Regions from separate parts of the Streptomyces sp. NPDC021225 genome, predicted to be linked through region 2. Evidence: riboswitches for the same ligand, from Rfam matches in the RefSeq annotation. Region 2 holds a riboswitch; each other region holds the start of a gene.

Region 1 (3,266 bases), on a different contig from region 2:
TCGCCCTCATGCTCGCGGCCGACGACGGGCCGCGGCGGGTGCTGGTCTTCCTGTTGCTGACCGTGGTCAGCGACACCGGCGCGTACGCGGTCGGCTGGCGCTTCGGCCGCCACAAGCTCGCACCGCGCATCAGCCCCGGCAAGACCCGGGAGGGGCTGCTCGGCGCGATCGCCTTCGCGATGGTCGCGGGCGCGCTGTCCATGCAGTACCTGATCAAGGGCGGCGCGTGGTGGCAGGGGCTGCTGCTCGGGCTCGCCGTCGCGGTCAGCGCGACCCTCGGCGACCTCGGCGAGTCCATGATCAAGCGTGACCTGGGCATCAAGGACATGGGCAGGCTGCTGCCGGGGCACGGCGGGATCATGGATCGGCTGGACTCCCTGCTGCCCACCGCCCCCGTGGTCTGGCTGCTGATGGTGATCTTCGTAGGCGGCGGCTGACCGGCCCGTCACCCCGTCCGTACGGCCTCGCACCACGTGTGGCGCGAGGCCGTACGCACGTCTGCGACACTGGTGAGACCATGCCCAAGCCCGGAGAACTCACCTTTGTCGCGCCGCGCGGAGCCAAGAGGCCCCCGCGGCATCTCGCCGACCTCACGCCCGCCGAGCGCCGCGAGGCCGTCGCCGCCCTCGGCGAGAAGCCCTTCCGCGCCGGCCAGGTTTCGCGCCACTACTTCGCCCGCTACACCCACGATCCGGCCCAGTGGACCGACATCCCGGCCGCCGCGCGCGAGAAGCTGGCGGCCGAGCTGCTGCCGGACCTGATGAGCGTGGTGCGCCACATCAGCTGCGACGACGACACCACCCGCAAGACCCTGTGGCGGCTCTTCGACGGCACGCTCGTGGAGTCCGTGCTGATGCGCTACCCGGATCGGGTCACCATGTGCATCAGCTCCCAGGCGGGCTGCGGCATGAACTGCCCCTTCTGCGCCACCGGCCAGGCGGGCCTGGACCGCAATCTGTCCACCGCCGAGATCGTGCACCAGATCGTCGACGGGATGCGGGCGCTGCGGGACGGAGAGATCCCGGGCGGGCCCGCGCGGCTGTCCAACATCGTCTTCATGGGCATGGGCGAGCCACTCGCCAACTACAACCGCGTCGTCGGTGCCATCCGCAGGCTGACCGACCCGGAGCCGGACGGCCTCGGGCTGTCCCAGCGCGGCATCACCGTCTCGACCGTGGGGCTGGTCCCGGCGATGCTGCGCTTCGCCGACGAGGGCTTCAAGTGCCGTCTCGCGGTGTCGCTGCACGCGCCCGACGACGAGCTGCGCGACACCCTCGTCCCGGTCAACACCCGCTGGAAGGTCCGCGAGGTCCTGGACGCGGCGTGGGAGTACGCGGAGAAGTCGGGCCGCCGCGTCTCCATCGAGTACGCCCTGATCAGGGACATCAACGACCAGGCATGGCGGGCCGACCTGCTGGGCCGGCTGCTCAAGGGCCGCCGGGTGCACGTCAATCTGATCCCGCTCAACCCCACGCCCGGCTCCAAGTGGACCGCGTCCCGGCCCGAGGACGAGAAGGCGTTCGTGGCCGCCCTGGAGGCACACGGCGTGCCCGTGACCGTGCGGGACACCCGGGGGCAGGAGATCGACGGGGCGTGCGGACAGTTGGCGGCGGCCGAGCGCTGAGGCGCTGCTGATACGGTGCCCTGGCACCACCGCGTGCACACACGCGGCATCTCGTACAAGTGAACATTCCGACAGGGGAGCGCGAACAGCGCTGAGAGTGCGGCTCAGCCGCAGACCCTCGGACCTGATCCGGGTCATACCGGCGTAGGGAGTCAGCCTCATATGAACCGCCGTCTTCGGCATGCCGTCGTCGCCGCCCTCTTCGGCTCGCTCGGCCTCACCACCCTCGTCGCCTGCGGCGAGGACTCCTCCGGCTCCTCCGGCGGCTCCGGCTCCAAGACCGTGACGCTGGTCTCGCACGACTCGTTCGCCGCGTCGAAGGCCGTGCTCAAAGAGTTCACCCGGCAGACCGGCTACAAGGTGCGGGTGCAGGCCGGCGGCGACGCCGGGGCGGCGGTCAACCAGGCGATCCTGTCCAAGTCGCACCCCCAGGGCGACGTCTTCTTCGGTGTCGACAACACCCTGCTCTCCCGCGCGCTCGACAACGACCTGTTCACCCCCTACCGGGCCAAGGGCCTGGACAAGGTCCCGGCGGCCCTCCAGCTCGACCAGGCCTCGCACCGCGTCACCCCGGTCGACTACGGCGACATCTGCATCAACTACGACCGCAAGTACTTCGCCGACAAGAAGCTGGCCCCGCCGAAGACCTTCGACGACCTGACCAAGCCCGCGTACAAGAACCTCCTGGTCACCGAGAACGCGGCCACCTCCTCTCCCGGGCTCGCCTTCCTGCTGGGCACCGCCGCCCGGTACGGTGACGACGGCTGGCAGGACTACTGGAAGAAGCTCAGGGCCAACGGCGTCGAGGTCGTCGACGGCTGGGAGCAGGCGTACTACGACCGGTTCTCGGGCTCGGCGGGCGGCGCCAAGGGCGACCGGCCGCTGGTCGTCTCGTACGCCTCCAGCCCGCCCGCCGAGGTCGTCGACGCCAAGCCGCGCCCCGCGCAGGCCCCTACAGGGGTCGCGACGGGAACCTGCTTCCGCCAGGTGGAATTCGCGGGCCTGTTGAAGGGCGCGTCCAATACCAAGGGCGGCAAGGCGCTGCTGGACTTCCTGCTGAGCAAGACGTTCCAGGAGGACGTGCCGCTCAACATGTACGTGAACCCGGCCCGCGAGGACGCCAAGCTGCCTGAGCTGTTCACGCAGTACGGCGCGAAGATCGCCGACTCGGCCACCCTGGCCCCGCAGAAGATCGCCAAGAACCGTGACCAGTGGGTCAAGGCATGGTCCTCGCTCGTCCTGTAAAGCGGCCCGAGCCTCCCGCCAAGACACCGGGGGAACCCGGGGCGCGCCCCGGGCCGCGGCGCTCGAACCTCCGCGGGACGACGCTGCGGCTGGCTCTGATGGCCGTGCCCGCCGCGTTCTTCGCGCTGTTCTTCATCTACCCGGTGGCCGCCATCGTCGCCCGCGGGCTGCGCGTCGACGGCCAGTGGCGGCTGGGCCGGTTCGGCGAGGTGCTCACCGATCCGGCGGTCCTGGACATCCTGTGGTTCACCGGCTGGCAGGCGGCCGCCTCCACCGCCCTGACGCTGGCGGTCGCGCTGCCCGGCGCGTATGTCTTCGCCCGCTTCGCCTTCCCCGGCAAGCGGCTGCTGCGCGCCGTGGTGACCGTCCCCTTCGTGCTGCCGACCGTCGTCGCGGG
Region 2 (3,266 bases):
TAGGGACGGTACGGATGGTGCGAACGGTGCGGATGGGTGCGGCGGGTCGGCCGTGGCTTCGGCTCATACGGCGAGCGCCTGGGCGCGGCGCTTCACCTCGGTGCCACGGTTCTCGCGCAGGGCCTGGGCCGGGGTGCCGGGGAGGCTCGGGTCCGGGGTGAAGAGCCACTCCAGCATCTCCTCGTCGCTGAAGCCGTCGTCCTTCAGCAGTGTCAGGGTGCCCACCAGGCCCTTGACGACCTTTTCGTCACCGATGAACTCGGCGGGCACTTGAAGCACCCGGTTCTCGCCACGGCGCACCGCGATCAGCTGACCCTCCTTGACCAGCTGCCGCACGCGCGTCACCTCGACGCCGAGCCGTTCGGCGACGTCGGGGAGGGTGAGCCAGGCGGGGACGAGAGCATCGATCTTTGCGTCAATCTCGGTCACGGGACAAGCCTGCCATCTAGGACTGACAGTGGGTAGTCGGGCACCCGGCACAGCCTCGGCCCAGCCGCCGTCCGCCGGCCCGCGGCCGGGGGCGCCGCCGGGGCGCGGCGAGGATCACAGGACCGCCGACTTCAGCGGCACCGACGGGTCCACGGCGCGGGCGCGGTCCAGCCGGGAGCCCTGTTCGATCAGCTTGCGGCCCTGGGCCAGATCGCGCGGACGGCCGACCGCCAGCAGGGCGACCAGCGCCCCCTCGCGCAGCCAGCACACCGACCAGGCCGCGCCAGACGGGTCGCCGCGCCAGACGAGTTCGTCGGCGGCCGCGTGGTGGCCCGCGTACTGCACGAAGCGGCCGAACTGCTCGGACCAGAAGTACGGCACCGGGTCGTAGACCGAACCGGTGAAGTGCGCGGTCCGGCTGCCGACCACATTGGTGGCGACGGTGCGCGGCCCCTGGAGGGCGTTGTCCCAGTGGTGCACCAGCAGCCGCTCGCCGTAGCGGGCGGAGGGGAACGACGCGCAGTCCCCGACGGCGTAGACGTCCGGCACGGTGGTGCGCAGCTGTTCGTCGGCGACGACGGACCGGTCCGCGGCCAGCTCGACGCCCGAGCCGGCCAGCCAGCCCGTAGCGGGCCGCGCCCCGATGCCGACGACCACCGCGTCGGCCGGCAGCCGGGTGCCGTCGCCGAGCAGCAGCCCCTGCTCGTCCACGGCGGCCACCGCCGCGCCGGTGATCAGCTCGACGCCGTAGTCGGCGTACCAGTCGGCCATGGGGGCGGCGACCTCGGCGGGGAGGGCGCTCGCCAGCGGGCGGTCGGCGGCCTCCACGACGGTCACGGCGCAGCCCGCCTCGCGCGCCGCCGTGGCGAACTCCGCGCCGATCCAGCCCGCCCCGACCACCACGATCTCGCGCTGCCCGGCGAGCACCGGGCGCAGCCGCTCCGCGTCGTCGAGCGTGCGCAGCAGATGCACCCCCGGCACGCCCTCGGAGCCGGGCAGGGTGATCGGCTCGGCGCCGGTGGCGATCACCAGGACGTCGTACGGCACCGGCCCCGACTCGGTCTCCAGCCGCCGCGCGCCGGTGTCCAGGCCCGTGACGGACACGCCGAGCCGCAACTCGACGCCGAGCGCCTCGAAGTCCACGTCGAAGGCGGAGCCCTCGGCCTTGCCGAGCAGCACGGCCTTGGACAGCGGCGGCCGGTCGTACGGCTGGTGCGCCTCGGCGCCGAGCAGCAGGATGGAGCCGGTCCAGCCCTGGTCGCGCAGCGCGACGGCGGTCTGGACTCCGGCCATTCCCGCGCCGACGATCACCACCTGCCGGCCGTTGCTCTCCGGGGATGCCGACTTCGTCGTCGTCTCATCGCTCACACGATCACTCTAGGACGGTGTGCGGTGCCGACCGGAGAACCGACGGACGAGATCTCCGGCACAGCGGGCACTGGCACACCCCGTGGCCGGGGGCTCGCCCTTCCGGGCGGTTCCGGCCTCGTACTAGGGTGGCGGGACGAAGCTCTCGCGGGAGCCCGGACGCACCGGGCTGAGAGGGAGGCTGAAGCGGCCTCCGACCGTACGAACCTGATCCGGGTCATGCCGGCGAAGGGAGGGGCGTCACGCCCATGCACGCATCATCACGTACGCCGTCACGCACATCCTCGGGTACGCGGCCATCCTCGGGTACGCGGCCGGACGGGTCGTACGACGCGCTGGTCATCGGAGGCGGCGTCATCGGCCTGGTCACGGCGTGGCGGGCGGCCCTGCGGGGCCTGCGCACCGCCGTCGCCGACCCGGCGCCCGGCGGCGGCGCGGCCCAGGTCGCGGCGGGGATGCTCGCGGCCGTCACCGAGCTCCACTACGGCGAGCAGACGCTGCTCGCGCTCAACCTGGCCTCCGCGCGCCGCTATCCGGACTTCGTGGCCGAGTTGGAGGAGGCGAGCGGCCAGGACGTCGGCTATCGCGCCTGCGGCACGCTCGCCGTGGCCTTCGACCCCGACGACCGCGCCCAGCTCCGCGAACTCCATGACTTCCAGCGGCGGCTCGGGCTGGAGTCGCAGTGGCTGACGGGGCGCGAATGCCGCCGCCTGGAGCCGATGCTCGCGCCGGGCGTGCGCGGGGGCCTGCGGGTGGACGGGGACCACCAGGTCGACCCGCGGCGGCTGGCGGCGGCGCTGCTGACGGCGTGCGAGCGAGCCGGGGTGGTCTTCCACCGGTCCCGCGCGGAGCGGCTGACGCTCTCGGCGGACCGCGCGACCGGCGCCGAACTCGCCGACGGCACACGGCTGGCGGCCGAGCGTACCGTGCTGGCCGCGGGCAGCCTCAGCGGACGGCTCGCGGGCGTCCCCGAGGACGCGCTGCCCCCCGTGCGCCCGGTCAAGGGCCAGGTGCTGCGGCTGCGCGTGCCGCCCGCGTACGCACCGTTCCTGTCCAGGACCGTACGGGCCGAGGTGCGCGGCGGGCATGTCTATCTGGTGCCGCGCGAGAACGGCGAGCTGGTCGTCGGCGCCACCTCGGAAGAGCTCGGCTGGGACACCACGGTCACCGCGGGCGGCGTCTACGAACTGCTGCGCGACGCCCATGAGCTGGTGCCCGGCATCACCGAGCTGCCGCTCGTCGAGACCTGCGCCGGGCTGCGCCCCGGCTCCCCCGACAACGCGCCGCTGCTGGGCCCGAGCGCGCTGCCCGGGCTGTCCGTGGCCACCGGCCACTACCGCAACGGCGTTCTCCTCACCCCCGTCACGGGCGATGTCATGGCCGAGGTGCTGACGCGCGGTGAGCTCCCGGACGAGGCCCGGCCGTTCTCACCGCGGCGCTTCCCCGCCGCCCACCCCACCCCACCCGTA
Region 3 (3,266 bases), on a different contig from region 2:
TCTCGCTCGTCGCCACCGCCTCCACGCCGCTGTCCGCGATCGAGAACAGGAGCAGCAGCGGCAGCGAGGCGCCCGCGTACGCGAGCACCAGGGTGTTGACCACGGACGCGATGTGGTCCCGCCCGATGCGCATCGCGGCCGCGTACAGCTTGCGCCAGCCCGCCGTGGGGTCCGCCTCCCTGAGCTCCCACACCGCGGAGGTCTGGGTGACCGTCACATCGTCCAGCACCCCGAGTGATCCGATGATCACCCCTGCCAGCAGCAGACCGCGGATCTCGATGCCCGGATAGAGGCCGTGGACCAGCCCCGTCTGGTCGTCGGTGTTGCCCGTCAGGCTCGCCCAGCCGATGAACAGCGAGCCCAGCAGACCGATCAGCAGCAGCGAGATGAGCGTGCCGAGCACGGCGACGGAGGTACGGGCCGTCAGTCCATGGCACATGTACAGCGCGATGAGCATGATCGCGCTGCCCCCGATCACCGCGACGACCAGCGGGTTGGAGCCCGCCAGTATCGCCGGGAGGATGAACAGCGTCAGCACCCCGAAGCTGACCGCCAGTGCCACCAGTGCGAAGACACCGCGCAGCCGCCCGACGGCCACGACCGCGAGCGCGAACAGCCCGGCGAGCAGCGCCATGGGCAGGGCCCGTTCGACGTCCGAGATCGAATACTGAAGGTTCTTCGGCGCCTTGGGCGCGTACGACAGCTTCAGCTTCTGCCCGGTGGAGTACTTGCGGGAGGCGTTCGGCGGCACGATCTCCTCGAACGTACGGCCCTTGTCCTTGCCCGAGGTGACCTCGATGGTCGCCCGCTCGCAGACGGTCTTCTTGGCCGGACCCCCGGCCCCGCCTTCCTGGTTCGCGGCCTCCTGGCCCGGCTCGACGGGCTGCTGCGGCTGGGCGTTGACGTCGGCGCAGTTCACCTCCTCGACCTTCACCACCCGCCCGGCCACCGTCTGCTGGTCGAAGCCCAGCCCGCTGCGCTCATGCGCCTTGTGGTCGGGCGTGCCGCCCGGCCACAGCACGATCAGCCCGGCTACGACGGCGGCCGCGAAGGGGATGAGGACCGCCGCAATGACCTTGCGCAGATGGTTGGAGACGGGTGTGGCCGGGCCATGGCTGTGCGAGTGGCCGTGCGAGTGGCTGGACGCGCCGGCGTGCGCGTGGCCGGGCTCGTCCGGGTGGTGCTGCCGCTGTGGTGTCGAGGTCACCGTCAGATCATCGCAAGTCCGGGGGCCCTCTGTTCATCGTCGCCGGACAACCGTTAGCGTGGGTGACACCTTTGCAATCGCGGGAGCTCGGAGCACCGGGCTGAGAGGGCGCTGACCGACTTCGCTGCGCCGACCGCTGAACCTGTTACCGGGTAATGCCGGCGTAGGGAGTGGGTCTCAATGACTCTGCAGGATGCACACGCGCCCGAAAAGCCTGAGTTCGGCTGGCATAAGGGATATATCGCCGGATCGCGTCCGGACCTTCGGGTCCCGGTCCGCCGCGTGCACCTCACCAATGGCCAGGACGTCACGCTGTACGACACCTCCGGCCCGTACACCGACCCTCAGATCGAGACAGATGTCCGCCGCGGGCTCGCACCGCTGCGGCAGAACTGGATCCTCGCCCGAGGCGACACCGAGGAGTACGAGGGCCGCCCCGTCCGGCCCGAGGACGACGGCGTCAAGCACACCGCGCCACGCGGCGGGCTGCGCAACCTCGACGCGGTCTTCCCCGGCCGCCCCCGCCGGCCCCGCCGGGGCCGGGACGGCGCCGCCGTGACACAGCTCGCATACGCCCGCCGGGGCGAGATCACCGCGGAGATGGAGTTCGTGGCGCTCCGCGAGCACGTCTCCCCCGAGGTGGTCCGCGAGGAGATCGCGGCCGGCCGGGCGGTCCTCCCGGCCAACGTCAACCACCCGGAGATCGAGCCGATGATCATCGGCAAGCGATTCCTGGTGAAGGTCAACGCCAACATCGGCAACTCCGCCGTCACTTCCTCCATCGAGGAGGAGGTCGAGAAGATGACCTGGGCGACCCGCTGGGGCGCCGACACGGTCATGGACCTCTCCACCGGCCGCAACATCCACACCACCCGCGAGTGGGTGCTGCGCAACTCCCCGGTCCCCATCGGCACGGTGCCGCTGTACCAGGCCCTGGAGAAGGTCGACGGCAAGGCCGAGGAGCTGACCTGGGAGATCTACAAGGACACCGTCGTCGAACAGGCCGAACAGGGCGTCGACTACATGACGGTGCACGCGGGTGTGCGGCTGCCGTACGTCCCGCTGACCGCCCGCCGCAAGACCGGCATCGTCTCGCGCGGCGGCTCCATCATGGCGGCGTGGTGCCTGGCCCACCACAAGGAGTCGTTCCTCTACACCCACTTCGAGGAGCTCTGCGAGCTCCTGGCCGCGTACGACGTCACCTACTCGCTCGGCGACGGACTGCGCCCCGGCTCGATCGCCGACGCCAACGACGAGGCGCAGTTCGCGGAGTTGCGCACGCTCGGTGAGCTCAACCGGATCGCCAAGCGGCACAACGTCCAGACGATGATCGAGGGCCCGGGCCATGTCCCGATGCACAAGATCAAGGAGAACGTCGACCTCCAGCAGGAGATCTGCGAGGAGGCCCCCTTCTACACCCTCGGCCCCCTCACCACCGACATCGCCCCCGCCTACGACCACATCACCTCGGGCATCGGCGCGGCGATGATCGCCTGGTGGGGCACCGCGATGCTCTGCTACGTCACGCCGAAGGAGCACCTGGGCCTGCCGGACCGCGACGACGTCAAGACCGGTGTCATCACCTACAAGATCGCCGCCCACGCGGCGGATCTGGCCAAAGGCCATCCCGGCGCCCAGGAGTGGGACGACGCCCTGTCCGACGCCCGCTTCGAATTCCGCTGGGAGGACCAGTTCAACCTGGCCCTCGACCCGGACACGGCCCGCTCCTTCCACGACGAGACGCTCCCGGCGGAACCGGCGAAGACGGCGCACTTCTGCTCGATGTGCGGGCCGAAGTTCTGCTCGATGAAGATCAGCCAGGACATCCGGCGCGAGCACGGCGGCGCGATGGACACGGCCGAGGTGGAGGCCGGAATGGCGGAGAAGTCGAAGGAGTTCGCGGCGGCGGGAAACCGCGTGTATCTGCCTCTCGCGGAGTGATCCACCAGTAACGTACGGGAGGGCCCGAAGCCGCAACTTCGATTTGCGACTTCGGGCCCTCTGGCCGTGTCGGGGCGGACTACTTCAGGACGTACACCGGAGCGCCGTCCGAAGTCAC

The links. Region 2 has a riboswitch for thiamine pyrophosphate ahead of thiO (glycine oxidase ThiO). Riboswitches for the same ligand answer to the same signal wherever they lie in the genome.
Region 1: another riboswitch for thiamine pyrophosphate. It lies ahead of ACH4S9_RS42540 (thiamine ABC transporter substrate binding subunit); the one in region 2 lies ahead of thiO (glycine oxidase ThiO).
Region 3: another riboswitch for thiamine pyrophosphate. It lies ahead of thiC (phosphomethylpyrimidine synthase ThiC); the one in region 2 lies ahead of thiO (glycine oxidase ThiO).

The regions. Positions count from the first base shown of each region.
Region 1 covers NZ_JBIRPV010000017.1:114,316-117,581, reverse strand. The annotation lists gene ACH4S9_RS42550 (phosphatidate cytidylyltransferase) at 1-437, shown strand, start outside; gene rlmN (23S rRNA (adenine(2503)-C(2))-methyltransferase RlmN) at 518-1,624, shown strand; TPP riboswitch at 1,688-1,792, shown strand; gene ACH4S9_RS42540 (thiamine ABC transporter substrate binding subunit) at 1,787-2,869, shown strand; gene ACH4S9_RS42535 (ABC transporter permease) at 2,968-3,266, shown strand, end outside.
Region 2 covers NZ_JBIRPV010000001.1:1,364,304-1,367,569, reverse strand. The annotation lists gene ACH4S9_RS06295 (Rv2175c family DNA-binding protein) at 64-429, opposite strand; gene ACH4S9_RS06290 (NAD(P)/FAD-dependent oxidoreductase) at 544-1,722, opposite strand; TPP riboswitch at 1,935-2,048, shown strand; gene thiO (glycine oxidase ThiO) at 2,046-3,266, shown strand, end outside.
Region 3 covers NZ_JBIRPV010000012.1:219,017-222,282, reverse strand. The annotation lists gene ACH4S9_RS37715 (YibE/F family protein) at 1-1,207, opposite strand, end outside; TPP riboswitch at 1,277-1,394, shown strand; gene thiC (phosphomethylpyrimidine synthase ThiC) at 1,388-3,148, shown strand; gene ACH4S9_RS37705 (Bro-N domain-containing protein) at 3,228-3,266, opposite strand, start outside.